Regions from separate parts of the Shewanella sp. GD03713 genome, predicted to be linked through region 1. Evidence: predicted binding sites of a transcription regulator. Region 1 holds the regulator's gene; each other region holds the start of a gene.
The links. The regulator sigma-54, encoded in region 1, starts transcription at its own class of promoters, with help from an activator protein. The targets are predictions, from matches to a motif close to GTTGGCACGNNNNTNGNNT.
Positions count from the first base shown of each region.

Region 2: N5E87_RS12610 (YccF domain-containing protein) is a predicted target of sigma-54. The motif match lies at 4,119-4,137, and genes of this name have one in related genera.
Region 3: N5E87_RS06080 (YggN family protein) is a predicted target of sigma-54. The motif match lies at 5,103-5,121, and genes of this name have one in related genera.
Region 4: flgA (flagellar basal body P-ring formation chaperone FlgA) is a predicted target of sigma-54. The motif match lies at 5,360-5,378, and genes of this name have one in related genera.

Region 1 is NZ_JAOCIW010000001.1:769,369-777,128, reverse strand. It holds gene mlaF (phospholipid ABC transporter ATP-binding protein MlaF) at 1-120, opposite strand, end outside; gene N5E87_RS03475 (KpsF/GutQ family sugar-phosphate isomerase) at 682-1,659, shown strand; gene kdsC (3-deoxy-manno-octulosonate-8-phosphatase KdsC) at 1,659-2,210, shown strand; gene lptC (LPS export ABC transporter periplasmic protein LptC) at 2,207-2,767, shown strand; gene lptA (lipopolysaccharide transport periplasmic protein LptA) at 2,754-3,305, shown strand; gene lptB (LPS export ABC transporter ATP-binding protein) at 3,302-4,033, shown strand; gene N5E87_RS03450 (RNA polymerase factor sigma-54) at 4,139-5,614, shown strand; gene hpf (ribosome hibernation promoting factor) at 5,643-5,930, shown strand; gene ptsN (PTS IIA-like nitrogen regulatory protein PtsN) at 5,933-6,376, shown strand; gene rapZ (RNase adapter RapZ) at 6,373-7,227, shown strand; gene N5E87_RS03430 (HPr family phosphocarrier protein) at 7,214-7,489, shown strand; gene mgtE (magnesium transporter) at 7,702-7,760, shown strand, end outside.
Region 2 is NZ_JAOCIW010000001.1:2,848,393-2,856,152, reverse strand. It holds gene N5E87_RS12635 (AMP-binding protein) at 1-49, shown strand, start outside; gene N5E87_RS12630 (PGPGW domain-containing protein) at 280-546, opposite strand; gene N5E87_RS12625 (ABC transporter substrate-binding protein) at 811-1,563, shown strand; gene N5E87_RS12620 (M14 family metallopeptidase) at 1,670-2,695, shown strand; gene N5E87_RS12615 (alpha/beta hydrolase) at 2,695-3,564, shown strand; gene N5E87_RS12610 (YccF domain-containing protein) at 3,627-4,034, opposite strand; gene N5E87_RS12605 (1-aminocyclopropane-1-carboxylate deaminase/D-cysteine desulfhydrase) at 4,319-5,266, shown strand; gene N5E87_RS12600 (hypothetical protein) at 5,270-5,530, opposite strand; gene N5E87_RS12595 (hypothetical protein) at 5,808-5,981, opposite strand; gene N5E87_RS12590 (ChrR family anti-sigma-E factor) at 6,516-7,211, opposite strand; gene N5E87_RS12585 (sigma-70 family RNA polymerase sigma factor) at 7,204-7,760, opposite strand, start outside.
Region 3 is NZ_JAOCIW010000001.1:1,359,341-1,367,100, reverse strand. It holds gene N5E87_RS06095 (IS1634-like element ISSpu7 family transposase) at 1-245, opposite strand, end outside; gene N5E87_RS06090 (DUF885 domain-containing protein) at 391-2,238, shown strand; gene N5E87_RS06085 (LysR family transcriptional regulator) at 2,864-3,805, opposite strand; gene N5E87_RS06080 (YggN family protein) at 4,225-5,046, opposite strand; gene glsB (glutaminase B) at 5,225-6,139, opposite strand; gene N5E87_RS06070 (YggL family protein) at 6,139-6,465, opposite strand; gene trmB (tRNA (guanosine(46)-N7)-methyltransferase TrmB) at 6,511-7,227, opposite strand; gene mutY (A/G-specific adenine glycosylase) at 7,407-7,760, shown strand, end outside.
Region 4 is NZ_JAOCIW010000001.1:1,455,735-1,463,494, forward strand. It holds gene N5E87_RS06485 (6-hydroxymethylpterin diphosphokinase MptE-like protein) at 1-919, opposite strand, end outside; tRNA gene N5E87_RS06490 (tRNA-Arg) at 968-1,043, opposite strand; gene N5E87_RS06495 (flagellar assembly protein FlgT) at 1,099-2,265, opposite strand; gene N5E87_RS06500 (FlgO family outer membrane protein) at 2,505-3,137, shown strand; gene N5E87_RS06505 (LPP20 family lipoprotein) at 3,134-3,583, shown strand; gene N5E87_RS06510 (flagellar protein FlgN) at 3,686-4,111, opposite strand; gene flgM (flagellar biosynthesis anti-sigma factor FlgM) at 4,114-4,440, opposite strand; gene flgA (flagellar basal body P-ring formation chaperone FlgA) at 4,516-5,223, opposite strand; gene N5E87_RS06525 (chemotaxis protein CheV) at 5,429-6,349, shown strand; gene N5E87_RS06530 (protein-glutamate O-methyltransferase CheR) at 6,451-7,290, shown strand; gene flgB (flagellar basal body rod protein FlgB) at 7,435-7,760, shown strand, end outside.

The sequences.
Region 1 (7,760 bases):
CATAATGGCGGTCACTTTGCCCCGAGGGATAGACAGGCTAATATCTTCATATATGACACGCTGGCCACGGCTGAAGCCCAAATGACGGATCTCAACCAACGGCGTTTGTTCTTGAGTCATGCTTGATTCCGATATTTGAAAAGAGGTGGCCTACGCTTCCTGCCCAGACCAATCGAAGAGCCGCAAATTGTACGTAATTGCGCTTTAACCTACAACAGAATCGACACTATCGTCCTGCGATACTTTCAATTTGCCTCATTTCCAGCGAGAATGCGCCCTAAGTTTTCGCTCTGTGAAGATAAAGTGTTACTTAATGTTTTCATCCTTGTTGATTAATCAGCAGGATTGTTTAGTTAAGGCTAATAAGATAAGCGAAATAACACTGAACTAGGCAAGACAACTTAACTCAAAAGCCATATTGAATGTCAAACTGGTTATCATGGCGGCCATAGCAATAAAAGTGGCAGCACAAAACAACCAAGACGATGATTTTGCTCAAGGCATTCAATCGCTAAACAGGTTATCCTGCCCTATTGCCGCAAACCCTATAGGCAAGGGCTAAACAATAAAACGCTACTCCGAGTAAGAAGCCGTTAATTTTATCATCTTTATCGCGTACCAAATTGTGCTATTCCAATCCCAGAACGGGGCGACAAAGACAATGCAAGAAGAGAGATAGACATGGTAGACCAATCACAATTGCGCCAGTGGGGCTGTAAAGTCATCGATATTGAAAAATCGGCCCTCGATAATCTTTATCAATATGTCGATTCCGTTGAATTTGCCCAAGCCTGCGAGTTAATTCTCAACTGCACCGGCAAAGTGATAGTAATGGGGATGGGGAAATCAGGCCACATTGGCAATAAAATCTCGGCCACCCTTGCCAGCACAGGCACCCCAGCGTTTTTTGTCCATCCAGGCGAAGCCAGCCATGGTGACCTAGGTGTACTCTCTGACAATGATGTGATTCTTGCGATTTCAAACTCGGGCGAATCGAGCGAAATCCTCGCGCTGATGCCAGTTATCCAGCGTAAAGCCATCCCTGTGATTGCCATGACTGGCAAGCCAGAATCCACCATGGCGCGTCTCTCTAAAATTCATTTATGTATTGAAGTACCAGAGGAAGCTTGCCCGCTTGGGCTTGCACCGACCTCAAGCACCACAGCAACCTTAGTCATGGGCGATGCCATCGCCATTGCGCTGCTGCAAGCCAAAGGCTTTACCCGGGAAGATTTCGCCATGTCCCATCCGGGCGGCGCCTTAGGTCGTAAGCTGCTGCTTAAAGTCAGCAACGTGATGCACAGCGGCGATGATTTACCACTGGTTAAACACGATATCTGCATCACCGATGCCCTGTATGAGATCTCCAAGAAAGGCCTTGGCATGACCGCGGTTATCGATGAGCAAAACAAACTCGTGGGTATCTTTACCGACGGCGACCTGCGCCGCGTTATCGATGCCCAAGTCAACCTGCGTACCACGCCGATTGCCGATGTGATGACGCGAAACTGTGTCACAATTACAGAAAACGTTTTAGCGGCGCAGGCGCTGCAAGTGATGGATTCCAAAAATATCAACGGCCTGATAGTGATAGATAAAGAACATCATCCTGTCGGAGCCCTCAATATGCTCGATATGGTTAAAGCGGGAGTGATTTAATGCCACAGCAAGGTTTTTATGGCCCCATCAGCGACGATGTTTGGCAAAGGGCGCAAAAAATTAAACTGCTGATCTGCGATGTGGACGGGGTGTTTTCCGACGGCCGCATTTATTTGAGCAACTCAGGGGAAGAACTCAAAGCCTTCCACACCCGCGATGGTTATGGCGTGCGCTCATTATTGACCAGTGGTTTTAATCTGGCGGTGATCACTGGCCGTCAGTCTAAAATTGTCGAAAACCGCATGACGGCTCTGGGTGTGACGCATATTTATCAGGGCGTGGATAATAAATTCGTTCCCTATGAAGAGCTGCTGTCGCTCTACAATGTCACCCCAGAAGAGGTCGCCTATATCGGTGATGATATTGTCGACTTGCCGGTGATGAATGTGGTCGGCTTGGCCGTCTGTGTTGCCGATGGTCATCCCTATGTCCGTCAACATGCCCATTTTGTGACCCACTTAAATGGTGGACATGGCGCACTCAGGGAACTCACTGATCTGCTCTTGCTGAGCCAAAATAAGTTCACTTCCGCCCATGGGATGAGCATATGAGTCGTGTGACCCTCGCCATTATCGCCTTTTTTGGTACTGCGCTGGTGCTATATTGGCAAGTGCAGCAAAAACGCGGTGGCGATACGGATGACAGCTTGAACGTCAGTGACAGACCCGATTACATTATCGAAGATCTGCGCAGCATTGAGTTTAATGAGCAAGGGCAAGTTAACAGTCGCGTCACGGCAAAGCACATGGAACACTATGAGCTGAAAAACCAAACCGACTTTACTGAGCCCGTCTATCTTGTCTATCCCGACCAAGGTAAAGCAAAATGGCAGATCCGAGCCGATCAAGGTCGACTCAACAAAGATACCGGCAAGGTTGTATTAGAAAATAATGTTATTATCGATGCCATCAGCCCTGGTGAACCCATACAGACATTGTCCACCAGTTTTTTAGAACTCGATCTCAACACTATGATAATGACCTCTGACCGCATCATTTACGTCACAGGGAAAGATTTTAATATTCAAGGGCAAGGCCTTTATGCCGACCTTAACGCGCAGGAAGTGCAATTGACCAGTCAGGTAGTAGGAACCTATGAAGCAAAATAACATATTACTTGCCGGCCTAATGCTAATCACCAGCATGAGCGCCTTCGCCAAGGTTGGTGACTTACAGCAAGAAGTGAAAATTAAAGCCGTTAGCCAAACTGCAGACATTAAAAACAACCAGATCATTTTCTTCGGTCCGGTTGAAGTCACCCAAGGCTCGATTAAAATCCATGCGGATCAACTACGTGCATTTTCTGCCGAAGGGGAAAACAGCAAGATTTTAGTGGCAACCGGTAATCCTGCGACTTATAGCCAGATCCTCGACGATGGACGCCCAGCTTCAGCGAGCGCGAAAGAAATTCGCTACGAAATGGCGACCCGCACCCTGACCTTGACAGGCTCAGCCAGCCTAGACCAAGCGGGTAGCCAAGTGACGGGTAACCTCATCCGTTACGATATTATTCAGCAAAAACTGATCGCTGAGAGCACGGGTAGCGGTGATGATCGCGTGATTACCATTATTCAACCTGACAACTATCAGGAAGAGATCAAGAACCAGCCCGCGGACAAACCTGTGAAAAAACAGGACTCTAAATGACCCAAATCACCTTAAAAGCACAAAATCTCGCTAAGAGTTATAAGAGTCGTCAGGTTGTGAAAGATGTCAGCCTGACGGTGAAAACGGGTCAAGTTGTCGGCCTACTCGGCCCAAACGGCGCGGGTAAAACCACCACCTTTTATATGGTCGTGGGCTTAGTCAAAAGCGATAAAGGCCATATCTTTATCGACGATGATGATTTAACCGCCGATCCTATGCACCTGCGCGCCCGTAAAGGCATTGGTTACCTGCCACAGGAAGCCAGTATCTTTCGCAAGCTGACCGTGCATGACAATATCATGGCGGTACTGCAAACCCGTAAGGAGCTCAATCGCGATCAACGCGAAGAAGAGCTGGAGCATCTGCTCGAAGAGTTCCATATCACCCATATCCGAGATAGCCAAGGCATGTCGTTATCGGGCGGTGAACGTCGCCGCGTCGAAATTGCCCGCGCCTTAGCGGCCAATCCTAAGTTTATTCTGCTCGATGAACCCTTCGCCGGTGTCGACCCGATTTCGGTTATCGATATCAAGAAAATCATCGAACAACTCAAGAGCCGAGGCCTTGGGGTACTGATCACAGACCACAATGTGCGCGAAACCTTAGACGTCTGTGAACATGCCTACATTGTTAGTCACGGAAACCTGATTGCCGAAGGAACTCCCGCAGAGATCTTAGACAATCAGCAAGTTAGGGCTGTGTACTTAGGTGAACAATTCAGGCTATAGTTACTTAAACAGAGCCAATTAGCCTTGAATTTTGGCTTATAAGCGCCATCAATATGATAACAAGCGGCCTAAATTCAAAATAATAACGTAGGGATCAGCGGTAACATGAAAGCGTCACTCCAGCTCAAACTGGGTCAACAGTTAACCATGACGCCACAACTTCAACAGGCCATTCGTCTGTTGCAATTGTCGTCATTGGAACTGCAGCAAGAGATCCAGCAAGCCTTAGACTCTAATCCTCTTCTCGAGCTGGAAGAGGAGCAATTCGACGCGCCTACCGAACGTAAGCAAGATATCGCCGATACCGACTTTAGCGAAACGACGGCCCAGCCACAGGAACAAGACAATTCCACTGTGGACATTGCCGAGTCGTTGACCAAAGAATCCCTGCCCGAAGAACTGCCCATGGACACCACTTGGGATGAAGTCTTTACCGCCTCGCCAAACTCAGGTTCTGGCGCCAGCCGTGAAGATGACATGCCCTTCCAAGGGGAAACCAGTGAAGGCCTGTACGAACATTTAGAATGGCAAAAAAACCTCACGCCCTTCTCTGAAACCGATTTAGCCATCGCCACCGCGATTATTGATGCCATCGACGATCAAGGTTATCTCACTCAAAGTACTGAAGATATCCTCGAGGCCATGGGCAATCCTGAGATAGAACTGGATGAGGTCGAAGCCGTACTCAAGCGTATTCAACACTTCGATCCCGTTGGTGTCGCCGCAAGGGATTTAAGCGAATGTCTGCTTATCCAACTCTCCCATTTTTCGCCGGATACCCCACACCTCGAAAACGCCCGCATGTTGATCAAAGATCATTTAGATCTGATCGCCGCCCGCGACTTTAGGTTGTTGATGCGTAAGACCAAACTTAAAGAGGACGAGTTAAGGGACAGCATAGCGCTGATCCAAACCTTAAACCCTCGCCCCGGTTTGCTCATCACCCCTGTTGATGAAGAATATGTCATCCCCGATGTGTCGGTATCGAAGAAAAACGGTCGCTGGGTGGTCGAGTTAAATCCAGATTGCATGCCAAAAATCAATGTTAATCAGCAATATGCAGCCATGGCGCGCAGCACCAAAAGCCAAGCCGATAGCCAATTTATCCGCGGGCATCTGCAAGAGGCCAAGTGGTTTATCAAAAGTCTTGAAAGCCGTAACGAAACACTGCTCAAGGTGGCAAACTGCATAGTGCAATATCAACAGGGTTTCTTCGAATACGGTGAAGAAGCCATGAAACCTATGGTCCTGAACGATATCGCTGAGGCGGTAGAGATGCATGAGTCCACCATTTCACGGGTGACGACGCAAAAATACATGCATACCCCAAAGGGACTTTTTGAACTAAAATATTTCTTCTCAAGCCACGTCGGGACTGATGATGGCGGTGAGTGCTCATCCACGGCAATCAGAGCCTTCATTAAGAAACTGGTTGCAGCGGAAAACCAGAAAAAACCATTAAGCGACAGCAAGATGGCACAGCTTCTGGCAGAACAGGGAATTAACGTTGCGCGCAGAACCATTGCGAAGTACAGAGAAGCGATGCTTATTCCCCCTTCCAATCAGCGTAAAAGTTTATAGCCTAAAGTGGAAATCGGAGGACGTTTATATGCAAATAAACCTGAGTGGACACCATATCGAGATTACTGAATCGTTACGGGCTTATGTTGAGGAAAAGTTTTCAAAACTTGAACGTCATTTCGAACAGATCAATAATGTGCACGTTGTGCTCAATGTTGAGAAAATGCAACAAATTGCCGAAGCGAGAATCAACCTCACCGGTGGTGAAGTCTTCGCGACTTCAGAGCATGCAGATATGTATGCTGCCATAGACGTCCTGATCGACAAGCTTGATCGTCAGGTTATTAAACACAAAGAGAAGTTAACAAAACACTAGCAATGGAACTTCGTACCATACTGCGGCCGGAATGCACGACCTGCGCCACTCCGGGCAGTAAGAAAAAGGTACTGGAACTTATCAGCGACTTAGCCGCTGCCCAGTACCCCACCCTCTCATCTCAAGAGATCTTCGAAAGCCTAGTGGCGCGCGAAAAGATGGGGAGCACAGGTATAGGTAACGGCATCGCCATTCCACATGGTCGATTAACCGATATAACACAACCCATAGCCATATTGGTGAAATGTGAGGAGCCGATAGCCTTTGATGCTATCGATAAACAACCTGTCGACATTTTATTTGCGCTGCTGGTGCCTGCTGACCAATGTCAACAGCACTTAAGCACTTTGTCCTGCATGGCTGAAAAGCTCAGCGACAAACAAATATTGAAGCAATTGCGCAAGACGCATGATGAAACGGAACTCTATCAGGTAATCACTGGATGAAACTGGTCATAGTGTCAGGGCGCTCAGGCTCAGGCAAATCGGTCGCACTAAGAGTGCTTGAAGATCTCGGCTATTATTGTGTCGATAATCTTCCGTTGCCGCTGATTGGCAGCTTACTCGAACAGCTCAAGGGCAGTAACGATCTCGTCGCCATCAGCGTCGACGTGCGTAACCTGCCGGAGCAAGACAAGGTACTCGTCAAACAGCTCGCAAGCCTGCCAGAGGGCACTGAACTTACCAGCTTCTTCTTAAATTCCAGCGATAAAGTACTGTTAAAGCGCTACAGCGAGACTCGGCGCTTACATCCCTTATCTAAGAGCCGAGTATCACTGCAAGAAGCCATCAAGCTTGAAGGCAAATTGCTCGAGCCCCTGTCACAGCAGATGGATCACTACATAGATACCTCGAATCTGAATATCTATGAACTCAGCGACCAAGTGCGGCAAATCCTGCTTGGCAGTGTCGATAAGGAACTGGTGATCAACTTCGAGTCCTTCGGTTTTAAGCATGGTATGCCAACCGAAGCCGACTTTATGTTTGATGTGCGCTTTTTACCCAATCCCCATTGGGAACCCGAGCTGCGCCCCCTTACCGGCTTAGATGAACCCGTTGCCGAGTTTTTAAATCGCCAGCCGCTGGTCAATAAGTTCATCTGGCAAATCGAGAATTTACTCGAAACTTGGTTGCCCCACTTAGAGCGTAATAACCGCAGCTATCTGACCATCGCCATCGGCTGTACCGGCGGTCAGCACAGATCGGTTTACGTGGCCGAACAACTGGCTAAACGCTTTAGCAACGGCAAACACAAAGTGAATGCCCGTCACCGAGAGTTAAACCATGCCAAAGCTTGAGCGCCAAGTCACCATCTGCAATAAACTCGGTTTACATGCCCGCGCCGCGACAAAGCTCGTGGTGTTGGCCTCAGAGTTTGATGCCAGCATTACGCTGATCCAAGGTGAAAAACAGGCCTCTGCCGCCAGTGTTTTAGGGCTACTCATGCTGGAAACGGGTATGGGTAAAACCATTACCCTGATTGCCGAAGGCCCAGATGCGGAGCCCGCGCTCAATGCCATTTGCGCGCTTATCGACGCTAAGTTCGACGAAGCCTGCTAATTGCCTCGACATCTCATCTCGATGCTCCCTACCGTTATTCAGTACCCTGTTTGGTTTTGATTTCAGCACCTTATACCAGTAAAACACATTTGTGACTCGACGCCCTCCCGTGCGCTAAATTACAATATACTGCTGCGCTTTGGCTTAAGTCCTTTGGCTTAAGTCCTCAACAGCCAAACGCCCCTATCCACCGTCGCCACTTTGGAGGAAACATGCCTGTAGAAGCCTCAGACAGCTTACAAGTCGAACAACGTCTCGACCAACTGAGCCA
Region 2 (7,760 bases), 2.1 Mb from region 1:
AATGCGTGAGCTGATGTATCAAGAGTTATATGAGGATATTAATGCCTAGGGCGTGATTACGTTTTGAGATGAAATCCTTAGGGCAGCGTTTAGCTAGCGTTTCTGCAGCGTTATCATCCGTTTATGTAGAATCACTACACAGCACGGACTCTGTCTTTCATAAATGTCAGCCATATCGCTGCAAAAATCCCCCTAAAACATCATTACGCCCAAGGGCATATTAAGATAAATCAACCCAAGTTCGAGAGCTTGGGTTGATGTTTAGGTGGAGACTCAAGATTATCGGCGGTGGCGCCGAATTTGATTGTCGAGCCAAGCCGCACTCTTACTTAATTGTCGCTGGCTTAGGCGCAGCCAACGTTTTGCCCAAGGATACTGGGTACTCAAGAGGGTTAGTCCTATCAGGATAAAGAGCAGTCCCGGTCCGGGTAAGAGTAAAAATATCCCTCCGACTAAGGTAAAACATGCTCCTATCACGGTAATGACGGTTTGAGTCATCGCGGGATGCATAAAATTCAACTTACTGTCTTTGAAAGAAATTGGCATATCGCGTCCCCCATGTTGACCTCATCAGGTTGGCCTCATCTTCCACTTTAGCCGCAAGAATGACGAGCAGTGAATATCGATGCAAATTCAGTCTACTCCTATCATTTCTGCTTAAGCTAGGTTCCCGCCTGTTAAATATGTAACAAATATTCACTGTACCTTGAGGGATGGCTGATTATACTGAAAAGAGTTTAACCGATGAGCATGTGATGAATTGTTTGTTTTTCAATCTATTAAAACAGATGATCCTTTGAGGGAGGTGTTATGATCCGCTGGTGCCCACTGATGCTCTGTTGCCTTGTCACTATGGCCAATGGAGCATTTGCCGACACGCTTAAGCTCACCTCATTACTCTGGCCGCCTTATTCCGGTCAGCAGTTGGCACAACAGGGGGCAAGTGTCGCGGTCGCTCAAGCCGCCTTCGAACGCATGGAGCAACAACTTGTTGTCGATTTTTATCCTTGGAGCCGAGCGATAAAATTGGCTGCCATGCCCAGCTCCGATTACATTGGCTATTTTCCAGAATATTATTTTGAAACGGACAAATTTGTTTTTTCAAAACCAATAGGGATCAGCCCATTAGGCATTGTTGAGCAAAAATCTCATCCCATTAGCTGGCATTATTTAGCCGATTTGAACCGTTATACCTTAGGGGTTGTGAAGGACTATGTGAATACCGACTCGCTGGATTTGATGATTGCTTCTGGTACGCAGCCCGTCGAGGCCGTGACCTCCGATGAACAAAACATCAAGAAAGTGGCAGCTGGTCGCATCGATGGCGCAGTGATTGATGTCAACGTACTCTATTTCCTGTTAAAGCAGCCTCATTTGCAGCCATTGGCGGATAAATTACAGGTGAATAAACAACTGCTTGCCAATAAACAGCTCTATGTTGCGTTTCGTAATACTGAGGAGGGGCGCCATTGGCGGGATGTTTTCGACCAGGGCTTAGCTCAACTGGATATTGAAAGCATTATGGGGGAGTTGCTTTTTCAGGAGGAAGTCACACGCCACTAAAGTGAGCTTGGCTTTGGCTTAATCTATTGTCATAAATTTGTCGTGGTTCGCCATTAATATCGTCCTAAGGCTATGAGTCTATGCTCATTTCACTTTCTAGGATGATATGAATAACATTCCCTTCGAGTTAGATACACTATCACAACTCATTGATACTCATCATCTTAAGCTAAAATATCAAATTCTTGCGGACATCCCATTTCGGCATCAACATTTTCCGCTCTACAGCGTCGAGTTAGGCGTGACCGAACGCCCATGTCCGACCGTATTATTCGTTGGTGGCGTGCATGGGGTGGAGCGGATTGGCTCCCAGGTGATTTTAGCTTTGCTTAACAGCCTGTTGCAGCGCCTTGCGTGGGACAAACACCTACAACAGTTATTAACGGACATCCGCTTAGCCTTTGTCCCTGTGGTGAATCCCGTCGGGTTACTGCTGGGCTGTCGCGGTAATGGCAATCAGGTCGACTTGATGCGCAACGCGCCGATAGAGTCCCGGGAAAAAGTGTCTTTTATGGTTGGAGGGCAGCGGCTCTCTTCCAAGCTGCCTTGGTTTCGTGGCCTTGGCGGCATGGAGCTTGAAACTGCCGGATTGGTGGCTTATGTGCAACAACTGCTTAGACAAAGCACCAGTCTTATTTCCCTCGATGCGCATTCTGGCTTTGGTTTGACGGATCATATCTGGTTTCCCTATGCCCACACGCGTGCATCCTTTGAAAATGCCCACTTCATTTATCACTTAAAACAGTTATTTGAGGCGAGCTATCCCCATCATGGTCATTATCGGCTTGCACCCCAGAGCCAGTTTTATCGCACCCATGGTGATATTTGGGATTACTTATACCGCCAGCATCATACCCAGGATCCTCAAGCCAATATTCCATTCTTACCTTTGACCTTAGAGATGGGCTCATGGGCATGGATTAAGAAAAATCCAAGGCAAATATTCAATTTTGCGGGCTTCTTTAATCCGCAAAAAACACACAGGCACCACAGGATTTTACGCCGGCACACCGTTCTGATGCAGTTCTTGATGGAGGCGGCGTACGCACGGGAGTTAGAAGGACTGACGCCCGAACATCTCACACAACTGGCGCAGAGTGCGCAGCAGTTTTGGTATCGGGAGCGTTTTTGATGACAACGTGGGTATTACTCAGGGGCTTAATGCGCGATCAACGCCATTGGAATGGCTTTGATCAGAGATTAAGGCAAAGGGGCTGCACCGTTTTTACCCCTGACTTGCCTGGCAATGGGATCCTCACTCACCAAGTCAGCCCTTTAACTATCCCTGAATATGCCAGCTCGATATGGCAACAATTGGATGAGCATTTAGCGGGACAAGCCTTTTATCTGCTGGGCTTATCAATGGGCGGCATGCTCGCCATGGAAATGGCTAAGCAGCGCCCCGAGCAGATAAAACACGCATTTGTGCTGAATAGTAGCGCGGCTAACTTATCGCCTTGGTATCAGCGATTTAATGGATTAAATGCCCTGAGTGCTTGGCTCAAACGTTGCCGTGGTCGACAGCTTAATCCTATCGAATCGACGATAGTGCGCTTAACCAGCTATCGCCATCGGCGCGATATCGCCTTGATTGCACGTTGGAGCCAATATCGCCACGAGTCGACACCGCATTTTAGCAATGCGTGTCGTCAGTTGTGGGCGGCGTTTCGTTATCGCTGCCCAGCGTTTTTGCCTGTTCCAGTCAGTATTTTATCGGGTGATCGTGATGCCTTAGTGAATATTCAAACCAGTAAGGCATTAGCACAACATTTTAACGTCGACTTAGTTGTCTTGGCCTATTGTGGTCATGACATCACCATAGATGCGCCAGCCAAACTGGCGCATTATCTATTCGAAATGATAAGTCTAGAACAAGGGGAAGTGAGTGAGCCATTTGCTGATTACACTGATTTACTCGATGAAGAAAGGGACTATCACGAAGCAAGATTAGTGCAATCACTGACTAACTATTTATCAGCACTACCCAGTGATGCAGAGTAGTGCTGAGTGATCCGACTTAGGCTTTAGCTACTGTGATTATTAGGCTTTCGCTACTGTGGTTATTACGCTTTCGCTACTATGGTTTGCCCAATCGGTGTCAGGCTTAATAGCGCCAGCTTGATATGTTGGATCCCAAAGGGGATACCAATAATCGTCACAAAGCAGGCGAGGGCATGGGCCAAATGGCCTATGGCCAACCAAATTCCAAACAGCAAGAACCAAATAATATTGCCCACCATGCCAAAGGCGCCTGTGCCTAAATCTTCACGTCCGGTTAAGTGACGACGATTCATTTGCTCTTGTCCAAAGGGCCAGAAAGTCAACTCGCCAATGACAAAGCAGGCGCGGCCGAAGGGAATACCGATAATACTGATAAAACACAAAATCCCCGCGAGCCACCAGGCGAGTCCCATCACAAATCCACCAAGGACAAACCAAGCAATATTGAAAATTAACCGTAAAAGTGACATTGAATACTCCTTAACTCATTTTAAATCTGTGTTGGAATTACCTTGGCCAACACACAGAATCATTAATTGATACTTAAATGGAGTAAGCGAGAATTGTGCCAAAATATTTTTCCTTATTTATCAGTGGAATATTTATCTTGGCGACGGTATGGCGTTGTAAAAAATGCTAGATTTTCGCGAAAATGCTTAATAATTACGGACGATGTAGGCAAGCTCGCGGTACACTAACGGCCTTGTTTCCTTCGAGTGTATCTATGTTAGCCAAAAGCCTGCTGACTCAGCGTCTGCTCTCTGACAGTCCTGTAGAGTCTTTTTCCTTTGCCGGACGCGAGATATTTCTCAAACGAGACGATTTATTGCATCCTGCGTTTAGTGGCAATAAAGCGCGTAAGTTTGCCTATTTTCTAGACCATGATTTTGCTGACGTGACTAAGCTGATTGGTTATGGCTCCGCGCAGGCTAACTCGTTGTATTCACTGTCGGCGCTCGCCAAGCTGAAGGGCTGGCAGTGCGATTTTTATGTGGATCATATTGCCAGCCATATCCGCACCTTGCCGACGGGCAATTATGCCGCTGCCATCGCCAATGGTACGCGTGTCATTGATTTATCAAGCCTGATTGCAACCAATCCTTTTCTCCACCGTGAGCCTAATTGGACTTGCAATGACTTTATTGAGCAGCAAGTCTTGCCGGCTGAGCCTAACGCTTTGTTTATTCCCGAAGGCGGGCGCTGCCTGTATGCGCAATATGGCGTCAGTCAGTTAGCCACCGAAATAGCTGCTTGGGCCGAGTCACAGCAAATTTCCGATCTCAAGGTGTTTTTACCTGCAGGTACAGGAACAACGGCACTCTTTTTAAATCAGTATTTTGTGCGTCAGCAATTGAATATTCGCGTGCTTACCTGCGCCGTTGTCGGCGGCGATGAGTATTTAACGCAGCAGTTTTATGAGTTAAATCCCAACTCTGCTGAACATCCACAGATTTTGAATGTGGGGAAGAAATACCATTTTGGGAAACTCTATCCTGAGTTTTATGCCATGTGGCAACGACTCTGTGCCAGCGGTGTGCAATTTGAATTACTCTACGATCCCTTAGGCTTTATTGTGTTAGAGGATTATTTACGGCGCGAGCAACATGCCTCCATCCTCTATATTCATCAGGGGGGGCTATTAGGAAATCAAACCATGTTGCCAAGATATAGACGAAAATACGGTGAGGGCGATGCAGGATAGCGTTTAGCCAACTAACTTATTACGTTTTAATATTTTGTGGGTGCGTGTGGCTATCTTTTCAAGATGTTTAAGATCTTTCAATCCCGGCGTATCGGTTGAATATTGCCAATAGCTTATTTCAGCATCCAACATTTCCAGCATTTTTTTAGAACAGCCTAAACACTCACCTTGGCACATTTGTGCTTCATCTAAGTTGAGCGGAATAACCTGTTTAATCTGGGTTATTAAGGTCAGCATAGCCGTTTTAGTATCGGGTTTTGACATAGAAAATACATTCACAAATTGTGTGAGTGATTATATTAGCAGGGGCAAATACTGATTAATTTGATCTAGATTATCGGAATACACATTTGGTTCGGCACGTATCTGTGTGAGCTAGATACCGCCTGAACCAAACGAGTTCGTCATTCGACGTAAAGGGATAGCAAATCGTGATATTGGGCTATCTATTTCGGTCATTAGGCTTCGGTATGGCGAGGAAAATGGGAACCGAATAAACCTAAACACCGTTTTTGGTACTCTAAGGAGTATACAATCAGACTTATTTATTTGCCGACAATAGCCATTTCATAAAGTTTAAGGCTTCGGTACGCTTTGAAAAAGTCTGCTTGTTTTTACCTTGTCTATCGGTAAAAGCAATGGATGTTTTGTTAACTGAAATAGAGTCTACAGGGAAGTTCACTGTGATTTCATGTCCGTTAATTTTGTATGACATAGGCCACACTCCTTTTAATTCAATTCACCCTTAGGTGAGTAAGTTGTAACAATAAAATATCCTTAGCATAATTGCGAAAGATGATACCAATGAGTCTTGAGGTTACCCATTCCATGATCATTAATCAAGAGATGCCTTATTGATAACTAATGCATATCAGCGATTATGTCAATGGAATATCTCAATTAGCCCAGTTGACCATAGCAAAGTGACAATACTATGACATGGGTTTAATTAAATAGTTCACTGTTTTTGAGTCGATGCAGAAAATCACTAACTCATTATTTTTGTGGGACTTACTTGTAGTAGGCTTTCTTCGTGAGGATCGTGTTTGTCATTGCTTACGCGAATGTACAAACCGATATAAAAAGGATAACGACAAGATACTTCTCAAAACGGCGGGCAGTATAACAGCAAAATTCCCGATGGCAAGTTTATTTTTTACTCAGCGGGAAAAAGGCTTGTTGGTATTTTGTTGTAAATTTGCGTTTATCGGTTATTCACTCTGCCAGCTTATTTTAAATGTCAGCGAGATTAATAAATCAGCTCACCAATGGGATTCAATAATTTACTGAGCCCTTTGGTAAAATATAACGGCGCATCTAAAACTGTGTAGCAGAGGCAGCCTGACTGGGTCTTAGGTGAATGATGTGTGTTGCCATCTAAGATGATGAAATCGCCGGGAACATACTGCCCGTTGAGGTCCGAAAATTCCCCCGCCAGTAATAGGGTCAGCTCGTATCCCTTATGGGTGTGCTGCGGGATTTCACCTAAGGCGTCGATATGCAATAGGCTGGCGCGGGTATGGCTTTCATCCACATCGAAACGCATTCGGCTGACTTTACCAATCTGCTGCCATGGATGAGCAATATGTTGGCGAAATACTGTCGGGATCTCATAGCGAACATGCTTATGATTAAGGGAAACCGTCGCTTTGGCGGGATAGTCGCTTTCAGCTGGCGTTGCTTCGGGCAAGTCCATAATATGCGACAACATTTGCTGCCAAGCGTCGTCTTGTGCTGAATCGGTTTCGTTGATTAAAGCTTGTTCAGTGATGTTGCTCGGCGCTAAAAAGGCCTGTTCTGCAGCTTGTTCAGTAAAGCGGCTAACTTGCGATTGGCATTCGTGGCAAAGGGCACAATGGGCCGCAATGGCAATTGACATAGACAACGGCAGCTCGCCTTGAGCATGGGCTAACAGCAAATCGGTATGGGGATGATGTTTAATCATGTTGCGTCTCCAAAAAGCTTTTCAGCTTTTCTAACCCCAATCTGAGTCGCGATTTTATCGTACCAATCGGGACTTTTAAGGCATCGGCTAATTCTTGTTGCGTGAGTTCTTGCATATAGATCCCTTGAACCACTTGGCGTTGAGGCAGGGGCAAAGCATCTAAGTGCGCGAGTAGCTTGGCGGTGAGTTTATGATCTGGGCCGCCTTCTAGACTGACGGCCACATCGTAAATAGGCCAAATATCATCTCCGAAGGCATCTTCACGGTTATGTTGGATGCGCCTAAGCATGTCGAAACACTGGTTGCGCATAATGGTAAATACCCAAGTCGCCACCGAGCCTTTGTCGGCATTGTACAAATGGGCTTTGGTCCACACTAAGGACATGGTTTCTTGCACCAGATCCATGGCCAGCCCTTGCTGATTTAAGCGTTGCAGACCGAATGCACGAATTTTGGGCATAAAATGGCTGAACAATTCTGCAAAGGCGGCTTTATCCCGTTGATTTGCGACTCTTATAATGGCGCGCGTCAAAGGATCCGCATCTGTGA
Region 3 (7,760 bases), 590 kb from region 1:
ATGTCTTTGGCGAGTAGCTTAGATACAGGCTTGGTCTTAAAAAAGTCCGAGAACATGTGCAGTGTTCTGCTATGAAAGCCAAGTCCATTTAGGAGCATGGCCAATACCGCGTCACCATGAGAAACATTGTGGTCAGAATATTTTGGGATAACGGCATCTATCATCCGTGGCAGGCCAATTTCGTGACAAAAGGCGGCAATGAGACCAAGGTGATCTAAGCGTTTAATAACAGGATGGGTAGACATATTTTGAGACCGTCAAATAGCAGTAATAGATCAAAACTGTCGATCGCGGTCAAGATGGTGTCGTAGTTTTTATGAAAAGCTGATCGCCAGATCACACTATTTAAATTCTGGAATTAGCTGCGGAATGACGGAAGGAAGCCTGATCATGCCAATAAAAACGAACATCAGCTTAGTCGCATTTACTCTCTCCGCCCTGCTTGCACTGCCTTCTCATGCGGTGCCTACCTTAAGTGACTCACAAAATGTGGCCAGTACCAGTGTTGCCGCCCAAAGCGAGTCAGAAAAAGCCAACGCCTTGTTTGAAACCATCTTCATGGAAAACATCATGGCAAGCCCCATTGCGCAAACCTATATGGGCATTAAGCAAGACTATGATAAGTGGGACGATATTGGCGATGAGGCGGATGCCCGTGAGTTGGCGCGAACCAAGAAACAGCTAGCCGAAGTGAATCAACTGGATGCGAGTAAGCTTGATCCACAAACTCGCCTAAGCCTGACGTTACTCACTCAAAACCTTAATAACGATATCAAAGACTATCAGTGGCGCTACCATAACTACCCAGTGAATCAGATGCATGGTGGCCACTCGATGATAGCCTCCTTCCTGATTAATCAACACCAGATCACCGATGTCAGCGATGCTAAGGCCTATATCAGCCGCTTAAATGGCGTGCCCAAACGCTTAAGCCAACTGCAACAGGCGCTCGAGATCCGCGCAGATAAAGGCATTATTGCCCCTAAATTTGTGTTCGGCTACGTGATTTCTGACAGCCAAAACATCATTAAAGGCGCCCCCTTTGATAAAGGCGAAGACAGTGCGTTGTTGGCGGATTTTCGCAAAAAAGTGAATGCGCTCAGCATCTCTGAAACAGAAAAAAACCAACTGATTGCCGACGCTGAAAAAGCACTAGTCTCGCAAGTTGAGCCTGCATACCAGACGCTTATCGCCTATATCAAAACCTTAGAAGCCAAGGCCGATACCCGCGATGGGGTTTGGAAACTCCCCGACGGCGAGGCGTTTTATAACAATGCACTTGCGCGTACGACCACTACCCACATGACGGCGGATGAAATCCATCAACTTGGTCTTGCCGAAGTGGAACGCATCCATAATGAAATGCGCGCCATTATGAAAAAGGTGAATTTTAACGGCACCTTGCAAGAGTTCTTCACCTTTATGCGCGATGATCCGCAGTTCTATTATCCAAATACCGCCGAAGGCAAGGCGGCATATTTAGCCGATGCAACCAAGCTTATCGATAATATGCGCTCACGCTTGGATGAAGTCTTTAAGGTTAAGCCTAAAGCAGCCATGATAGTCAAACAGGTTGAAGCCTTTAGGGAAAAATCCGCTGGTAAAGCCTTCTATGAACAACCGGCGCCCGATGGCTCTCGCCCTGGTAGCTACTATGCCAACCTCTACGATATGAAAGCCATGCCTAAATACCAGATGGAAGCACTGGCTTACCACGAAGGGATCCCTGGCCATCATATGCAAATCGCTATCTCACAGGAGCTAAAGGATATTCCTAAGTTCCGTAAGTTCGGTGGCTATACCGCCTATATCGAAGGTTGGGGGCTCTACAGTGAGTCTTTCCCGAAGGAGATGGGCTTATATGCTGACCCTTACTCCGATTTTGGTCGACTGGCGATGGAGTTATGGCGAGCTTGTCGTTTAGTGGTCGATACAGGGATCCACGCCAAGAAATGGACCCGCGAACAAGGGATAGCTTATTACGTCGATAATACCCCTAACGCAAAATCCGATGCGAAGAAAATGGTAGAGCGTCATATTGTTATGCCATCTCAAGCCACAGCCTATAAAGTTGGGATGATTAAGTTACTCGAACTGAGACACAAGGCGGAAAAACAACTGGGTGATAAATTTGATATCCGGGATTTCCATACTTTAGTCTTGGCTAACGGGGCACTGCCTTTGGATGTGCTAGAAGAGCAAGTCGATCAATGGATTGCCAGCGTCAATAAAGCCTAAGCATAAAACCTTGGGAGGCTAACGCTAGCCTCCCTTGAACGCCGTTGCGAATAACATCGTTAAATCGCAGCCAATAAAAAAGCCACTATCAAGTGGCTTTTTTATTGGATTTATCACCGGCTTGGTCATAAAACCCTATCTCACTGTGGGTCACTATATTTAATGTATTAAGCATAAGCACTTAACACTCGGTGTGACTTTAGGGTACAGAGAGACAAAACTCGTTTTCCGCACTCAACCACCAGAAAAAAATTACCTCAGCCTAATGAGCTGAGGTAAACCAAAAACTAGGATGATGGTTTAAAAGCCAACATTGTTTTAGTTCGCAAACTTCTGCTGGCTGTGATCCGAAACTGCATTGCTGCCAACCTGTACGCTGATATCGAAAGGGGTCATTTCCGATAAAAGTGTAGGACTCAGGTCATTCCGAATCATCTGGCATCCATTGTATTCATTTAAGAACAGACTTCAATACACCCACTAAAAAGCTGTTTTAGAAAACCCTAAAAAACCAAACTAAAATACAAACCAAAAATCACATAACAAATTGATTTTAATAGAATCTAAAAACTACCAAACTCGCTCAAAACGCATTGAACGCATTTTAAGAACAATGTTTCCAAAATTACTGACGTTCACTGAAGAGTTCCGCATAGGGAATATCCCAATAAGGCGGATTACCAATGTGGTCTTTAATAAACTCAATGAAGGCACTCACCTTAGGCGCTAAGTGTTTACGGCGTGGATAAACGGCCTGTAGCGGTAAATGATGAGTCAGTTGCCAATCCCTCAGCAGCGGCACTAAGGTGCCCTTAGCGATTTCATCTTCCATCAAGTAACTGGCAAGATAGACAACCCCTAAGCCACTGATCGCAGCTGATTTTAAAGCGGGAGCGTTATCCACTCTAAAGTTACCAGAGACACCTATCTCACAGTAATCATCGCCCTTTTTAAACTGCCACATGCTGTGCTCATGCCACTCACCTTGATACACCAAGCAGTTATGGTCGACTAATTGCTCTGGACGCGACGGTTCACCATGTTTAGCAATATAATCAGGCGAGGCAACGAGTAGGAACTGACACTTCATCAAAGGGCGCGCCACCATACCCAAGGGAAGCTGCTCAGACATAGTTAACAATAGGTCTAAACCTTCGCTGACTACATCCACCTTATGATCTAATAAGCTGACTTGCAGCTCGAGTTCAGGGTGTTTGGCCATAAATGATGGCAGCGCGGGAATAATATGCATAGCACCAAAGGACTGGGAAATCCCCACCTTTAACACGCCGCGGGTGGCATCGTTTAAGTTATGCACGCTAGCAATGGCCTGTTCGGCATCGCGAAGCAACTCTTCACCTTGCAGATATAACAAATGTCCAGCTTCAGTCAGACTTAAGCTTCGAGTGGTACGCTGGATCAGTTGAACACCGAGTCTATGTTCGAGATCGGCTACCTGCGTACTGACCTTAGATTTAGAGATCCCAAGCCTTCTTGCGGCGGCACTAAAACTACCAGCTCTGGCCACATGAGTAAAAATCGCAATAGGTTCTAACAGTTCTAACATGGAAAGTCGCCTTAAGCAGTTTCGACAGTGATATTAACTTTCGGAATAGCATAGGAATGCAGCACAAATGCCTTGAAGCATCCCTCAATGCCTTAATATCTCACAGCAATTGGGTTCGTTGTAGAGATTTAGCCCGAAAAAGTCCGCTAAAGTAGAGTGTTCTATCTGACTGAATTGCCAGCTTTTCATTATATTTTAAGAGTATACCAAACATTAGTCTTTAGAATGTAATATTCCATAGTAAATAGCCGCAAGCAATTAGATTAATATCATTCCGCTTGGCTAAAATGAATCAAGAAAAAGCCCCAGACACTTAACGTACTGGGGCTTTTTCATTTATATCACTGTATTTATGGTGTCAGTTAGGTCGAGATTACCTGACTCCAACTAGTGTTGGTTTTAAGCTACTCTGCAGATCACTATTCACGTAATTCATGGTGAGTGTTTTGCGTCAACACATAGGGGGCTAACTCTGGCACTTCTTTACGCAGTTGATTCTCAAGCACCAGCAGGTTTTCAAAACGGTCACATAAACGGTCGGCTTTCGCTTCAATCCCCTTAGATTGGGATTCAATTTGCTGCTCAATATCATCGCCCAATCTATCCATTTTTTGTGAGAATGCGTCCATCTTAGCTTCGAAGGACTCACCGTCGCCCGCAAGGATTTGGCTGCCGATATTCATCATTAGAGTGCCAATGGAGTTTTGCACGATTTGCTCCATTTCCTTATCAAATTCGTCGTTAAAGGTGTTTTGCATCGACTCTTCAGTCGCACCAAGGTAAAAACTATCGCCCTGCTTGTAGGCTACGGTATCAACACGCTTCTGCACGCCCGCCATCATCTCATCAAATTTAGCGCCAGCCGCATCGCCCATCAGTGGTGTTAATGCCATACTTACAGCTTGAGAGGCCAGTGCAACGGCTTCGTTGACTAATTCAATGACCTCAGGAACCTGAGTCGACACCTCATCGGCATACTGGCTCACGAGCTTTTTCTGTTTGTCGGTTAAGGTTACCTGCTTGCCTTCAACGTATAACTTGTCAACCTCGATACGATACTTCTCGGTGCCCTTCTCGCTCATCACTAATTTTTTCGGTTCGACTCTCACATCATAGTTAAGGGAGACCTCACAGCGCTCATCGATTTGCGGCTCGGTTTTCGCTTGTGCTGATTGCAAACCAGAAGCGCCTAAAATAACACCCGATAATGCCACTCCGGTTAATAGTGTATTTATCTTCATTGTTGTTCATCCTTTAATCTGAGGAATTCGACTAAGCTAACGTGCTAAAAGACGAATAGCAGAAGATGTGCCAACTTTGTAACAATATGATTAGTATGAAGTTATAAAAATTAGCACCGAGAGCAGATTAGTAAATTTCACTAATATTTAGCCTAACAGTGCTAATAAAAGAGTTAAATCAGAAGATTGAACGTCCGAGACGCTGGCTGAGATGCTCAAGCATCGCCGTCCCCGCGAGGGAGTTACCTTGATTGTCTAATTCGGGTGACCAAACGCAGACCGAGAGCTCCCCGGGGATCACCGCAATAATGCCGCCGCCAACACCGCTTTTACCAGGCATACCAACACGATAGGCAAACTCACCGGCGCCGTCATACAAGCCAGAGGTTGCTAACAGGGCATTTAATTGCCGAGTCTGTACCTGCGAAATAAGCTCAGTGCCATCTAAGGTTTTACCGCGGTTGGCTAAATACAACATCGCCCGCGATAGGTCAGCGCAATTCATTTTTAAGGCGCAATAATGAAAATAAGTGCGCAGCACTGTATCGACATCGCCTTGAAAGTTACCGAAGGATTTCATCAGATAAGCGATGGCCGCATTACGAGCACTGTGCTGATATTCAGAATCAGCTACTTGCTTGTCGAAACAGACTTTATCGTTTTGACTCAGCGCCCTGACCAACTCCAACATCCGATGCTTAGGCGCCCCTAAACGGCTCTGCAATAGGTCAGCGATAACTAACGCGCCAGCATTAATAAAGGGATTGCGAGGTTTACCCCGCTCGAGTTCAACTTGGACTAACGAATTGAAGGAGTGTCCCGAGGGTTCTTTGCCGACACGGCTCCAAATTTCGGTTTCTTCATATAAAGTTAGCGCTAAGGTTAAGCTGAAAACTTTAGAAATACTCTGAATTGAAAATGGCTCAAGGTAATCGCCTGCGCCTATGGTTTCACCGTCAATTGTGGTCACAGCAATGCCCAGTTTACCAGCATCAACATTGGCGAGCGCAGGGATATAATTAGCAACCTTTCCTTGGCCGAGCAAGGGCCGAACTTTGTCGACCACTTCCTCTAATAACGCCTGTTCTGGCATTAACTCCACCAGATATCGTACAGATCGCTAACTTCAAGTTGAGTCACTTTTTGACCCGCCCAGAAAGCCTTCACTGCAGCAACATCTTCTTCGGTGCACTTACCGATAGTTTGGGTAGCAATAATACCTTCCCACTCGATATGACCACCGCCGTGGAAACCTAACTTACGGGCTTCAATGACTTCATCGATAAACTTATCGACTGTTGCATCAATATCGGCTTCAGAGACAGATGCATCGAAGGTCCAAGTAATGTCAAAACCTAACTCTTGGAATTCATCAACGCGCATTTTCTTACGTAAACGACGGCTACGATTCTTTGCCATAGTGATTTTCCCCGTTGTGTTAAAAAATAAAATCCATAAAAGATGTTAAGCGATACGCTCAAACATCAGATCCCACACGCCATGGCCGAGGCGATGACCGCGGGCTTCAAATTTAGTCAGTGGACGATGATCTGGGCGCGGCACCACGGTACCATCGGCGGATTGGTTTTTGTAACCATTGGCCGCATTCATCACTTCCAGCATATGTTCGCTGTAGTTTTCCCAGTCGGTCGCCATATGGAACACGCCGCCAATCTTCAGTTTACGGCGAATAAGCTCAGCAAACTCCGCCTGCACGATACGGCGCTTGTGGTGGCGCTTTTTATGCCACGGATCAGGGAAGAACAATTGCACGCGCGCAAGGCTGCCATCGGCGATAGCATGTTCTAACACTTCCATTGCATCATGGTGATACACGCGAAGATTAGTCACCCCAGCAGCGGCAGCGTCACTTAAGCATGAACCCACGCCAGGCTTATGGACTTCAATACCGATAAAGTTCTGTTCTGGAGCTTCTTGTGCCATTTGTACTAAAGAGGCGCCCATGCCGAAACCGATTTCCAGTACGGTATCGGCTTCGCGACCAAATACTTCGGTCAGGTTTAATGGTGTTGGGCTGTAATCTAAGCCCATTGTTGGCCACTGAGTCTCAATGGCTTGCGCTTGACCTTTAGTCAAACGACCTTCTCTTAGGACAAAGCTTCTGATCTTACGCAGATACTTGCCTTCTTCATTAAATTCAGCGGTAGTGACTTCGCTCATTTTTGCCTCGTCTCGTGGACAACACCATCTAAAAAGAAGGGCATTATCCAAAGTTCAACTTACAGTGCAAGCACTAATGGAGGCGAAGTATAACAAGATTATCCTAGAGAGCGAATCTAGGCCGATTTTTCGATGGGGTGTTACTTGTTTGCCAACCAATCTCCCGCTACACTGCGCCGATGAAATCTACAGCCTCCTTTGCTACACGTATCGTTAATTGGTACGACACCCACGGTCGTAAAACCCTCCCTTGGCAGCAAGATAAAACCCCATATCGAGTATGGGTTTCTGAGATTATGTTGCAACAAACTCAGGTAGCGACTGTAATCCCCTATTACCAGCGTTTTATGGCACGTTTCCCCGATGTGTTAGCCCTCGCTAACGCGCCGGATGATGAAGTACTGCATCATTGGACTGGGCTTGGTTATTACGCCAGAGCTCGCAATCTACATAAAGCCGCTAAGATGGTTCGCGATCTGTATCAGGGGCAATTTCCAACAGACTTTGAGCAAGTGTTAGCGCTGCCAGGTATT
Region 4 (7,760 bases), 690 kb from region 1:
AAATTTTACTCGTGCCATAAGCCACAAATCTTGGCCCTAGCCATTGGGCTAATACTTCGGGGGCTACCCGAGGAAAATACACAAGATTGATTTCTTGGGTTTCTGATAAAGGCAAATGATAGGAGGAAATTAAACCGTCAATACAGACTACTATATCAGGCTTAATCTGATGGTAAAGTAATCCACGCAAAGCCGTATCCGCAGCAATCAATAAGGGTCTCGATGAGCTTAAACTCAACGCCTTAAGATAAGCATAATGTTCTTCTAAAGACGGACCTGAGCCTATAACGATTGCTTTATATGGATTGGAACTTTTAGTTAAATGGGCAGCATCAGGATCATTAGTAATAAATACCTGATTATCGGCAAAACGCTTAAGGATCTGAGGATCATCGATTTGATGGTGTCGATTGGTGAAATCACGATTAAGCTCCATCACCAAGAGATCCCTCAGTGTGGCATTGTCATCACTGACGAGATTAAGATCTGGAGTAATGGCAACATTCGGAAATTGCAGCGTTGCACTGGGCATAGCATTTAATTGCACATTAGAATGACTTAGCCATTCCCGCTGATCGGTGTAACAAAGCAATAATGCGAATACAGCCAAATTTAAAATGCAGACTTCGATGCGAGTATAGTGTGGATTTTCAATCAACAGACTTGGAACATCACCCATACCCACGCCATAAACCGTGACTTGCTGGGTATTTGAGGGAAGGGTGCTAATAAACAGCTGTGCTTCAGCGATGCGGTCATGCCGGCTACTGAGTTGGATACCATTGACACTAATTGTTTGATTACGTCCCGTAACAAGATGTGCATCGAGATGGTCTATTGATTGGCTCTTTACTGCAGCAGCCACAATTGGCCAGCGTTTAGTAATGATGCTCAAATTAGCGGCAAATAGTTCAGTCATCCGGTTCCTCGGAAGCTTTGGCCCATTGATATCACCGACGTCACTATCTGGTCTCTCCACAGGGACTCGAACCCCGATCGGCCGCTTAGGAGGCGGCTGCTCTATCCTGTTGAGCTATGAAGAGACGCCAGTGATTATACTGGTTTTATCTTTGATTAAAAGGCTTATGATTTAGTTGGTTAAATCTTAAGCGCGATGTCGTTTATCTGTACATTGTCAGCTGCATTTTGGTCAACGAGGACTGCAGTTGCACTTTCTTCGCTGACTTGTTCGATTTTTACCGTTGCTCGGCTCTTAGTGGCGACGGCACGCATTTCGTTGAGTCTATCGGGTAAGTTTTGTTGTAACACGACCTGGAATTTATCGCCAACTCGAATGCCGTGTTTGCGACCTAAGTTGAGGATAATTCTATCGCCTTGACGGCTGACGACTTGTCCTAATAGTGGTCTGCAATTGAGCGTGTTGTCTATATCTCGAGTTGCTTCTTGCATGATCTGGCTGATATTTCTGCCATAGGATGAACGCCAAAATCGGTCACTATTAGGGGCTATGATGGCCTGTTCTTCAAACTCCCACGGGGCAGAGGTACTATAGGTTTTGCTCCACACTTCCTCGCCGCTAATGCCGTGATAGAGGCTGAGTTTAAATTGGAATTGTCTGAGTGGCGCTTCATCCCACCATCCCATAAAGGTTGATTGCACAGGCTCAGTCGATATATCGATGATTTGTGGCAATAAAATATATTGGCTATCGGTGATTTCACTCAACCAACTAGGGAGTCGATAGCCGCGGATATCGACAAGTTCCTGTGCGATATCAAGCCGCTCTTTGGCATGGATATGGCTAAAACCAGTAGATGAGTAGCCATCAATACTATTACCCAGTTTCTCGGAGATGACTTCTTCAAATCCCGATAATTGTCCGTAGCGTAACTGTGCACGGTCTTTTATTTGCGCTTGGGGAATTAAGATGGCGGCCTTTAATTGGCCTGCCGGGCATTGCTGGGTTGGGTCATCATTGAGATCGAGCCTGAGGGATACATAGATTTTATTGCCTTGAATACGCTCGCTCACCAATTGAATGCTAATCGCCTGGGCATAACGATTAATCGCAAAGCTGTTTTGCGTTAAGTTGCCATTAGTCGTTTGCTGTTCGCTGGTGATCTGGATACCGGTACTGAGCGTGGCATAACTCACCGCTTGATTGATGGCTTCTTCACGTGCTTGGGCGATGTTGCCATTGGTGATCACCGCTTCTCCACTGGCCTCGACCCATTCGGCGTTTGCCTGTGCAGCAAATAGCAGTAGGCTGCTGATTATGAGCAAGTTCTTTCTTAGTATGTTCATCAATAAGCCCTTAACTAAAATTGCTGGGATGAGTCAGTTTACTGGCAGTGCTTTATGGCTTTAAGCAAATTGTATGCCTGAATTATCGTGGTCTAGGGATAAAGTTATCAATAGATTTGTCGATAATCTGAATAGTTCATTAAGCGCAATATTTTGACTTGGTCTAATACTTGCTTGCTTTATGGCAAAGATTGCGGCTCCCACTGGGCCACATTGATACTGATGACGAGGTTACTCCTATGCTTAAGCGTGCATTCATTCCTCTGGCACTGTTAGTGCTGGTTGGGTGTGCGACTAAACCCGTGGCACCGCCCAAACCTAGCTTAGCTGACGGCAATGGTTTGCCGCCTACGGCGACAATTAATCATCTCGCGCAGCGCATTGTGACTGAGTTAGTCAAGCAGAATGATGCCTTGCGTCCCGACCAACCTATCGTTGTTGCCACGCCAGTGTTAGTGGGGAATTTGAGTAGCACCAATGCGCTGGCGCAGCAGCTCCAGCAAGGGCTGATGACGTCTTTGCATAGCTTTATGTTTAATGTGGTGGATTTGAATTTAGGTGATGGGCTGAGTGTGACGGCTGATGGCGATTTTATTTTGACGCGCGATTGGCAAAAGCTTTCGACCAACTTACCCGTTGACCATATTGTGGTATCGACGATGAGCCCCACGACCAATGGCATGGCAATCAACACTCGGATTGTTACCTTGAGTAATAACCGCGTGGTGTCAGCCTCTCAAACCTATCTGACCCAAAAAGAGTTGAGCAATTACATGCAGCCTTCAGAGCAAGTTATCTCTCAGGATGGGATTTTATACCGCCAGTCGAGCCCTGGCATGAATGAAGTGCGAGTGCTAGGAGATGGAAAATGAAACGCTACCTATTCATTGTTGCGGCGCTCCTACTAACAGGGTGTGCTGCCAAAGATAAATATGTTCAGTGGGAAGATGTACCGCCAAGCAGTTTTCCTAAGCTGACGGCCATAGGTTATGCCCCGCTAGCGACTCAACCGGCTAAAGAGCAGTCCCAACGAGTATTGATGGCGATGCAGGCCTCAAAAATTGTGGCTTATCGTGAACTGGCTGAACAAGTGTATGGACAAAAGATCACCGCCAATAGCAGTGTCAGTGATTGGATGCTGACAGATGACAATGTTAAAGCTTCTGTGACTGGGGTGATCCGCGGCGCGAGAGTGGTAAAAAGCTATCCGGCAGGGGATCACTATGTCACTGAGTTGGAGCTTGATTTTGCCAAGGTATGGCAAATTTACCAACAGCAGAGCCGCCCACAAAGAATTAAAGACGTTACCTATTTTTAGCACTAGGGCAGGGTGACTAGTCCTTGCAGTACCAATAAACAAAAGCCGCACTCAGTTTTAGCGCGGCTTTTTTTATATCCCGTTTACTATTTACTGCTCGACTTATGCTTTTAAATCATTGCCTAAGCTAGAAAGGGTCGAAGTTCTGCCTTTATCGTTATAAGTCAGAGTGGTCGCGTTTCGGCTCGCCTGTAAGGCTTGGGCAAAACGGTTTAGACTCGCCAAATTCATCTCGATGAGACTGGCATTTTGAGCGTTAAGATCCTTACATTCGGCAAGGGCCTCTTTTACGGCGGCCATTTTATGGGATAGTTCTACTTGCGAGGAGAGTAAGGATTTATCGCTGTGATTGGCCAGTAAGTCATCGTTGGCCTTGAGTTCTTGCAGGCATGTTGATTTTTGCTCCGCAAGCGATAAAAGCAAATCGGCGTTTTGGTCAACCAAAGCGCCTTTTTCCTTAAGAATAATCTGTTTAAGAACAGCCAAATGGGCGTGTTGTTGATCTACCAGTTTAGCTATTTCTGTCATAGTTACTCTTTATTGAGGTCATTCAATTCAGCTTCGAAGCTGGCAATGTTGGCCGCCAACTTTTCGGGATCAATTTTATAGCGACCTTCGGCAATCGCTTGCTTAATTTCAGCGACTTTCTTTTGGTCGACTTCAGGTAGGCTGGCCATTTTGGTTTGAGCTCCTTGTAGCTGTTGAGCTTGAGCCGTAATGACAACAGAGTCACCTTTTTGTTGAGTCGATTTGGCCGCAACCTGAGTCGATTGCTCGCTTTCACTGCTCTTTTTAGTACTGTTTGAACGGACTTGCGCGGCCGCTCCGGCGTTAAATTTGCTAATATCAATTGCCATTTTAGGCTCCAGCGTCGTGTATACGGGATTTCTTAACTGGGGTATCGGCAGCCCAACGAAAAGCTTTAGCTTATTTTACATTCTAACTTCGACTTCGCCAATGGCTGTGACTATAGCATCTAGTTCCTTGTTTGAGCTGCTATTTTTGACCCTAATTTGGTCACCAATATTACCATCTTGCAGTGCTTCACCCACGGTTTTTAGCACAAAATTACTGGAACGGACATAAATCGACACTGAATCATTCTTACAGACAAAGCAAAGGTTGTTGGCAAAAATGGGAAAATTTTTGGCAACACGGCGTTTAACCCGTACGCCTGAAAGTTGGCTGGTATCGCTAAATTGCATTCCGCGTAAACTATTTTGATCAATATAACGGATTTCAACCTGAGTCGGACTGATTAACTCCCCTGGCGCCAGTGTTTCGCTGGCAACGACCACAGGGAACAGAATATCAACACGCACCGACATAAAAATCTGCCAAGGGTAGGCCAAATCAGGTGTATCACAGCTGACTTTTACTGTGTTGTTGCGGCTGATTTCCCTATCGGATGCTAGTTCAACTTTTATTGGGGATGCGCATTGTGCTGGCAGTAGTCGGTTGTCGATAGGTTGGGGAGCGATTTCCACTTTGGCATTCGCTGGCACTGAAATCTTTTCATTAATAAGGGCTTTAGCTAACTCTGATATCGCCGATACGCTAGGTACCTCGGGAGCTGCATTGGCCGCCGAGGTGAGAAATAATGCGATAACACATAAAAAATATACTAAATTTACTTTCATAATGAAGAGACTAGCTTGTAACGCCAGAATGCACCTATACTTTTATCAAACGTGAAACTGTCCTGTGTCGTTAAGGCCAAAATTTCGTGTCAGAAGTTTGACTCAGTTTCAACTATGGTTATGGATAACAAGACGCAAGCAATTAATATGCCTATACTCAAACGAGTTTTATGGCCGTACATAAACAGAACAACAAGGCAGAGTTATGTCGAGTATTCTTGATTCAGTCAACAAACGCACCCAACTCGTAGGTCAAAACCGACTAGAACTATTGCTATTTAAGTTGAATGGTCGTCAACGTTTTGGGATTAACGTATTCAAAGTGAAAGAGGTTCTGCAGTGTCCACCATTAACGGCCTTGCCTAAACTTAATCCCTACGTCAAAGGGGTGGCACATATTCGCGGAACGACCATTTCAGTGATCGATTTAAGTGCCGCAACTGGCGGACGTCCGCTCGCGAGTACCGAAAATTGCTTTATTATCATTTCAGAATATAACCGCAGCGTGCAAGGTTTCTTGGTCAGTTCAGTTGAACGTATCATCAACATGAATTGGGAAGCTATTATGCCGCCACCGCAAGGTGCTGGCCGTTATTCCTATTTGACGGCGGTGACTGAAATTGAAGGCGAGTTAGTCGAAATTCTCGATGTTGAAAAGATTCTTGATGAAATCTCCCCAGTAAAAACCGCGATTAGTGAAGAAGTCAATGAGCAGCTCACTATCGATAGAAGTCAGCATTATCACATCATGGTGATTGATGATTCGGCTGTGGCTCGTAAACAGATTATTCGCGCGTTGGAATCATTAAACTTACAGATTGATACGGCAAAAGATGGCCGCGAGGCATTGGACAAGTTAAAGGCGATTGCTGGTGAAATGAACAATGTCGCCGAAGAGATCCCATTAATTATTTCTGATATCGAAATGCCTGAAATGGATGGTTATACCTTAACGGCAGAAATCCGCGACGATCCAAAACTTAAGCATATTAAGGTCGTTTTACATACCTCACTCAGCGGCGTGTTCAACCAGGCCATGGTGCAAAAAGTAGGCGCCAACGACTTTATCGCGAAATTCAATCCTGATGAATTAGCGGCAGCAGTGAACAAGCATTTAAGTTTGTAGTGAAAGTGTGGGTTAGTGCCTAGTAGCGCTTTACGCTATAATCTAGCCCTTATTACATGATTGTTGGCACTTATTTGGGTGCTTGCTATAGGATCTAGGACGTGAATGTGCCTGACAAATCACTCGCTGAAGCCGAATATAATCAATTTAGGTTGTTCCTAGAACAACACAGCGGCATCGTACTGGGGGAAAATAAACAATACCTAGTACGTAGCCGTCTTGCTCCCTTGATGGGCAAATATAATCTGCCTTCGTTATCCGATGTGGTAAAACATTCGATGAAGCCCACGGAGCGAGCCTTACGGGCAGAAGTGATCGACGCCATGACTACCAATGAAACCTTATGGTTTCGTGACCGTTATCCGTTTGAGTTGCTCAATAATGTGTTGTTACCTGAATACAGTAAGTTGGGGCGTCCATTAAAAATATGGTCCGCTGCCTGCTCGTCTGGCCAAGAGCCTTATTCGTTGGCAATGACTATCTTAGAATATCAACAGAAGAAGCCGGGAGCTTTGCCGGGCGGCGCCTCGATTCAAGCAACCGATCTTTCACCTTCGATGTTGGAACGTTGCAAAAATGCCGAATACGATAGTTTGGCGCTAGCGCGTGGTTTATCCGAGGAACGTAAGCGCCAGTTTTTTGATGCTTTGCCCTCTGGCAACATGCGAGTTAAGGATAACGTTAAGCGTTTAGTCAATTTTCGCGCCCATAACTTACTTGAGAGTTACACCTTACTCGGCAAGTTCGACATTATCTTCTGTCGAAATGTGCTGATCTATTTTGCCCCAGAGGCAAAAGCAAAAATTTTGCGGCAATTCGCTGCCGCTTTAAATCCGAAGGGCATACTCTTTCTCGGCGCGTCAGAGTCGATTGCGGGTCTGACGGATGAATTTGATATGGTTCGTTGCAACCCGGGTATCTATTACCAGAAAAAGACTTAATATTATGATATTAAATAAAAATTACCGACATGAGTCGGTAATTTTTTACCCCGTCAAACCCCTTTTCTACACATTTCTGATAGTTTCTGTTTTTTGGCACATGAATTGCTTTGTTCCCGTGAGAGTCACGATGGAGGCAATTTTATGGCGATTAATTTTGATAAGGCACTAGGTGTGCACCAATTTACTTTGGGGATACGTGCCGAGCGTGCCGAAGTAATTTCAAGCAACATCGCAAACGCCGATACGCCACATTATAAAGCCCGTGACGTCGATTTTTCTGCGGCCTTAAATATTGCGAAAACCCAGCAACAGCAACGCAATAGCCTTGAGATGACAGGCGATGAGCAGCATTTTGGCCTCGCACAGTTAACGGGACAATACGTGAAGTTCCGTGTGCCAAATCAGCCAGATACTGGAGATGGCAATACAGTGGATATTCAACAGGAACAGTCGGCATTTATGCAAAA